Regions from separate parts of the uncultured Agathobaculum sp. genome, predicted to be linked through region 2. Evidence: predicted binding sites of a transcription regulator. Region 2 holds the regulator's gene; the other holds the start of a gene.
What was found. The regulator Rex, encoded in region 2, represses fermentation and respiration genes when NADH is low (regulators of the CRP and FNR family bind a similar motif). The targets are predictions, from matches to a motif close to ATTGTTAANNNNTTAACAAT.

Region 1 (3,413 bases), on a different contig from region 2:
TGCGCGGTATCGCCGTCGATAGCCTGACGGCCGCAGAATACGATGTCGTCGTCCTCAAGGCCGATCTTGTTGATCGCAGCCGCGAGAATCTGGGAGGTTGCGAAGGTATCCGAACCGCCGAACTCACGAGCGGAAACCAAAACGCCTTCGTCAGCGCCGCGCGCGATCAGCTCGCGGAGCATGCCTTCTGCCGGCGGGGGGCCCATGGTAACGACAACGACCTTGCAGCCGGTCTCGTCCTTGAGCTTCAGAGCAGCCTCAACAGCGTTGAGGTCGTCCGGGTTGGTGATGGTCTCCATGGATGCGCGGTTCAGGGTGCCGTCGGGATTAACAGCAACCTTGCCGGAGGTATCCGGAACCTGCTTTACACAAACAATAGCCTTCATAGTTCAGTTATCCTCCTTATCCTTAGCGCAGAACCTGACCGGCGATGACCATTCTCTGAACCTGAGAAGTGCCTTCGTAGATCTCGGTGATCTTAGCGTCACGCATCATGCGCTCCATCGGGTACTCACGGATGTAACCGTAGCCGCCGTAGATCTGTACGCACTTGGTGGTAACGTCCATTGCAACCTCAGAAGCGTACAGCTTCGCCATAGCAGCTTCCTTAGTGAACGGCAGACCAACGTCGTGGTTGAACGCAGCGCGACGAACCAGCAGACGAGCAGCCTCGATCTGGGTGTACATATCGGCTACCATCCACTGCAGGCCCTGGAACTTGTCCAGCGTCTTGCCGAACTGAACGCGCTCCTTCATGTACTGGATCGCCTTGTCCAGAGCGCCCTGCGCAATGCCGAGTGCCTGGGAAGCGATGCCGATACGGCCGCCGTCCAGCGTCATCATAGCAATCTTAAAGCCACCGTTCTCCTTGCCGAGCAGACGGTCAGCCGGCAAATGCACGTCTTCAAAGATCAGCTCAGCGGTCTGAGAACCACGGATGCCCATCTTGTGCTCGATCTTGCCGATGGAGAAGCCCGGATCGTCCTTGTCAACGATGAAAGCAGAAATGCCCTTGTTGCCCTTGGACTTATCGGTCATAGCAAAAACAACGTAAGTATCCGCGCGTCCGCCGCCGGTGATGAACACCTTGGTGCCGTTGAGGATGTAAGAACCGTCCGCCTGCTTCTCAGCGATGGTCTGCTGTGCAGCGGAGTCGGTACCAGCGTTCGGCTCGGTCAGGCCGAATGCGCCGATCTTCGCGCCTTCCTTAGGCTCGATGAGCGGGCGGAGCCACTTTTCCTTCTGCTCTTCGGTACCGAATGCGTAAATCGGCCATGCGCCCAGCGTGCCGTGCGCAGACATGATGCCGCCGGTGGTACCGCAAACGCGGCTCATCTCTTCGATCGCGATCGAGTAGCAGACGTAGTTACCGCCGGAACCGCCGACTTCCTTCGGGAACTGAATGCCCATCAGGCCGTACTTCATCAGCTTCTGGACAGTCTCTTCCGGATAGCGCTCCTGCTCGTCGATCTCGGCTGCGAGCGGCTCAACTTCGTTAAGCGCGAACTCACGGCACATCTTCTGGAACAGTGCTTCTTCTTTTGTAAGCCTAAAATCCATGCCATATACCTCCCAAAAAATATTCGCGGGTGTACAGAAAAACACAGCGCCCGATGCCCATGGGCCGCAGCGCTGTGTCCTAAGCCAACACCCTACTTTGGAGCATGTCTATTTCTATTATATCGTTTGCCGAGAATATGTCAAGGATTTAACACACTTTTGCGTGAGATTTTCGACCCGATTTTTTCCATTGCAGTTCCCTCTTTTTACCCTGTGTGGAATCCCGGCTTTTGTTTGCATTTTGTATATGCATGGCCGGCATCTCACACCATATTCGAGCGGTTTTTCACATATTCCGCGCCGCTCCCGCATAAGAAGCAGAGAAGGCTATTATATAAGGAGGAAAAGTCTATGTGTGGAATCGGCGGCTTTGTCGATTATGAACATGACGCGCGCCGCTATGCCGCAGCGGCAGAACGCATGCAGCGCAGCCTGACGCCGCGCGGCCCGGATGCGTCGGGCGACTATCAGGATGCGGACGCGGTGCTCGTCCACCGCCGCCTGATCGTCATTGACCCGGACGGCGGCGCGCAGCCCATGCACGCACCCGACGGAAATACCGTGCTGGTATATAACGGAGAGTTATATAATACAGAAGAAATACGAAAAGACTTAATCGCACGCGGGCACACATTCCGCGGCCATTCGGATACTGAGGTGCTGCTGCACGCCTTCCTCGAATGGGACACAGACGCATTCCAGCGGCTCAACGGCATTTTCGCATTCGCCATCTGGCAGAAAAAGGAGCGGCGGCTCGTCCTGTGCCGTGACCGGCTGGGCGTCAAACCCCTGTTTGTTGCTCACATGCAGGACGGCATCGTGTTCGGCTCAACGATTGGCGCGGTGCTGTGCCATCCGGCCATCGAGCCCGAGGTCGATGAGGACGGCCTGCGCGCCGTACTGCTGCTGGGCCCCGCGCGGCCGCCCGCGTCCGGCGTATTTCGGCAGATCGACTCGCTGCTGCCCGGACATTACGCGGTGCTTACCCCCGAGGGCTACACCGACCACACCTATTGGAAGCTGGAAGCACGGGAGCACACCGACACCCTTGAGCAAACCATCGAGCGCACGCACGAACTGATCTGCGACGCGGCAAAGCGGCAGCTGGTGTCCGATGTCCCGCTTGCCTGCTTCCTGTCGGGCGGACTGGATTCCTCCATTCTGTCCATGCTGGCCGCCAAGGATTACGCCGCGCGGGGCGAAACGCTGCATACCTGGTCGGTCGATTACCGTGACAACGACAAATACTTCACCAAAAACAGCTTCCAACCCACCAGCGATGATGAGTTCATCCAAATGATGGTCTCGGCGCTCGGCACGCAGCATCATAACGTTGTTATCGAGCCGGACGCCCTGTGCGCCGCGCTCCTGCCCGCGACCGACGCGCGCGACCTGCCCGGCATGGCGGACGTGGACTCCTCGCTGCTGCTGTTCTGCGCGGCAGTCAAGCAGGGCGGCACGACCGTGTGCCTGTCCGGCGAGTGCGCCGACGAGCTGTTCGGCGGCTACCCGTGGTACCACCGCGAGGAAATCCTGTTCGAGGACACCTTCCCGTGGTCGCGCTCGGTCGATCTGCGACTCGGCCTGCTCGCACCCGGCATCGTGCGGGACGGCGCGGAATTTGTCCGCGAGCACTATCTCGCCACCTGCCGCCGCGCCGAAAAGCTGCCGACCGACAGCAAAAAGGATGCGCGCATGCGCGAAATGTTCGTGCTCAATCTGGACTGGTTTATGGCAACCTTGCTCGAACGAAGCGTTGCACAAGGATACCGCAGCCGATCATCTACTCCTCCAAGGTATAGCCATAGCCGAACAGGAAGTAGTTATAGTCATCTGTATCCGATGTGAAGGAT
Region 2 (3,413 bases):
ATGCTTTTGCTTTCGTCCTGCTGTCCTTGCTGCCGTAATCGCCGCATGATGAATGACGATCTTGCAGAAAGCGTGAAATGTGTATTCAATATGCTCTTTGTATTCTTTTGTGCAATTCAAAATAATCCCCCTTTCCTCTCACGAAAGATAGCAGTTGCTCCAATAATTTAAGAAATGGAGTTGCCTAATTTCTCCGCTTCCTCAAGCTGTTCCGACTTGCTCAAAATATCCCCAATGTCCATATTGCCGCCGGCATACACAACGCCGATATTTTTCCACCCCAGATGGGAAGTCAATCCCTCATAGAAAGCCCGAACAGGGGCAAAGTTGCTCTCGGTATTTCCTTCCGCAGCCATAAGCAGGACGCAATCTTTCTTTGGGTTTTCATAGTTCGGCGTTAATTCCGCTACGGCAAACAGGCGGTCAAAAGCACTCTTTAGTTGACCGCTAATCCCCCAATAATACATAGGGGAAGCTAACACGACAACATCCGCATTTCGGTACGCCGGATAGATTTGTGTCATGTCATCTTTCTGAACGCATGGACAGGCTTCATCCTTTCCGCCTTTGCAGCAGCCCAAGCAGCCATGAATATCCATTTTCTGCAAATCAAAACAGGTTACTTCGTGTCCTGCTGCCTCTGCTCCCTTGGTAAAACGCTTAATCAATTCTTTGGTGTTCCCAGTAGGGCGGGGGCTTCCGTTCAAGATACATATTTTTTTGCTCATGTGATTTACACCTCCAAAAGTTTATGCTATAATTATAGCAACACATACCCTAAAAATAAAGTACGCACATTTTTGTTAGATACTAACCTAAAGGAGAGTGTAAATGTTCAAGGACTATATTGAAAAATCCAACTTTGAAGATACTGGATTTAGCTATGCCCTGTCGCTGATTAGTGGGAAATATAAAATGGTAATCCTGTACTGTCTGATGGAGTTTGAAATCGTAAGGTACAATGAATTGAAGCGGTACATCAAATCCATTTCGCATAAGACTTTAAGCACTTCCCTAAAGGAATTAGAAAAGGACGATTTGATAATCCGAAAAGAATACCCGCAAATCCCCCCAAAGGTGGAGTATAGTTTATCAGACAAAGGGCAATCGCTTATGAAAATATTAGACCAATTATGTGTATGGGGAGAAGAACACAAGGGCAAGTAGAGTAGCAAAGCCAGAAACAGCCGTCAAGGATAAACTTCACGCTTCGCGTCCTTGACGGCTGTTTCTGTCCTTGCTTGTGAGTAATCAAGAGGGCGAAAGCAGTAAACCGCTTTCGCCCTCAATTTATCATAGTCTATGTTCGCATTTAGGGGTAAAAATCCTTTGATTTTATGCAGCTTTGAGCGTGCAAAACAGAGGTGGGTAAGGGTTTTATACTCGCACCCTCGAAAATGGCGTTCTATTGCGTAACAGAACGAAAAAGACGAGCAAGAAACAATCGCTTCTTGCTCGTCTTTCTTCTACACTCCGTATGGCAGCTACCCTGTTTCAGTTTGTGGTTGATACTGTTTTATGCGTAGCTACCTTATTGGCCGTTTCTTTTTTATTCTTCTGTTGTACTGACCAAGTGGCACAGTGTCATCAAGCTATCGGACAGATGGACATTTTCCACTGGTACTCCCAAGCCGCCCAAGTGGAGATCTTCTCCCGTGAAGTTCCACAAGCCACGGATGCCTTGATCGACCAGTTCCCGCGCAATTTCAGGCGCATTTTTCCGCGGGATGGTGAGAACCGCCACATCCGGCTTGTGCGCTGCGATAAACGACGGTAAATCATCGCTGCTGCGCACGGAATACCCGCCAAATGCTTTTCCTTTCAGTTCAGGATTGGCATCAAACGCGCAAAGCAGCTTAAAGCCGCTGGCGGAAAAATCAAAGTTATTGAGCAGCGCCCGGCCCAGATTGCCGGCGCCCAGCAAAATCGCTGTGCGGCCTGCACGGAGGCCGAGAATAGACCCCAATTCCTCCATCAGCTTATCAATATTGTAGCCATAGCCCTGCTGTCCGAAGCCACCGAAACAGTTAAAATCCTGCCGGATTTGTGAAGCCGTTAATCCCATGCGCTCTGCCAGCGCACGCGAGGAGATGCGCTGCACACCTTCAGCCTTCAGTTCACAGATATTCCGGTAATAGCGCGGCAACCGCTGAATGACCGCTTTGGAAACCTCTTGCTTTCGTTCCACAGGCTCTCTCCTTCTTCCTTAAATTGCGATATGCAACAATTACAGCTTCGCGATGGTATCCAGCACGTAATCCGTAAATTCCTGTGCAGTCGCGCCGGTATCCCGACCGGTAACGACCACTTTTTTCTCTTCAAACATGCAGATATCCAGTGCACGGTCGAGCTTTTTCGCCAGTTCGATCTCGCCGATATGCTCCAGCAGCATGACCGATGCACGCAGCACGGACGACGGGTCAGCGTACTTTGCACGGCCTTCCTGCACCATGCGCGGTGCCGAACCGTGGATCGCCTCGAACATCGCGTAACGCTTACCAATGTTCGCCGAACCTGCCGTACCGACGCCGCCCTGAATCTCAGCGGCCTCATCGGTGATGATATCGCCGTACAGGTTGGGCAGCACGACCACCTTAAAGTCGCGACGGCGCTTGTCGTCCAGCAGCTTTGCGGTCATGATGTCGATATACCAGTCGTCGAACTCGACTTCCGGATACTCCTTTGCGACCTTCTGGCAGGTATCGAGGAACTTGCCGTCAGTCGTTTTGATGATATTCGCCTTGGTGACGCAGGAAACGCGGTTCTTGCCGGTCTTACGTGCATAGTCGAATGCCAGACGGGCAATACGCTCGCAGCCCTGCGAGGTGGCAACCGTGAAATCCAGGAACAGGTCATCGTCGATCTGCATGCCCTGCGAACCGACAGCATACCCGCCTTCGGTGTTTTCACGATAGAACGTCCAGTCGATGCCAAGTTCAGGCACCTTGACCGGGCGCACGTTGGCAAACAGGTCGAGCGCCTTGCGCATCGCCACGTTTGCAGACTCCACATTCGGCCACGGATCGCCCTTGCGCGGGGTCGTGGTCGGCCCCTTCAGAATCGCATGGCACTGCTTGAGCTCTTCCATCACATCGGGCGGGATCGCGCAGCCAAGCTCGGCACGGCGCTCGATGGTCAGACCGTCGATCACGCGGAACTCCACTTTGCCTACTTTCACCTTGTCCGCCAGCAGTGTCTCCAGCGCGTGCTGCGCCATGCCGGTGATCATCGGGCCGATGCCGTCGCCGCCGCATACGCCGATGACAAGCTTATCGAGTTTGGAATAATCAATAAAGTCGTCCTGCGCCTTCATATCCGCAATACGCTTGCGCTGGCTTTCGACGACTGCTTCAAACTGATCCAGGATCTTCTGGTCGATAGACATAGTTCTGTCCTCCCACTGAATTGATATT

Region 1: the regulator Rex is predicted to act here: its motif matches at 1,697-1,716, upstream of ABGT74_RS02760 (acyl-CoA dehydrogenase).

Annotation. Positions count from the first base shown of each region.
Region 1 covers NZ_CAWVCU010000036.1:30,797-34,209, reverse strand. The annotation lists gene acrB (acryloyl-CoA reductase electron transfer subunit gamma) at 1-386, opposite strand, end outside; gene ABGT74_RS02760 (acyl-CoA dehydrogenase) at 409-1,560, opposite strand; gene asnB (asparagine synthase (glutamine-hydrolyzing)) at 1,912-3,408, shown strand; gene ABGT74_RS02750 (hypothetical protein) at 3,344-3,413, opposite strand, start outside.
Region 2 covers NZ_CAWVCU010000001.1:1,307-4,719, forward strand. The annotation lists gene ABGT74_RS00015 (sigma-70 family RNA polymerase sigma factor) at 1-120, opposite strand, end outside; gene ABGT74_RS00020 (NAD(P)H-dependent oxidoreductase) at 168-728, opposite strand; gene ABGT74_RS00025 (helix-turn-helix domain-containing protein) at 832-1,167, shown strand; gene ABGT74_RS00030 (redox-sensing transcriptional repressor Rex) at 1,550-2,188, opposite strand; gene ABGT74_RS00035 (isocitrate/isopropylmalate family dehydrogenase) at 2,228-3,385, opposite strand.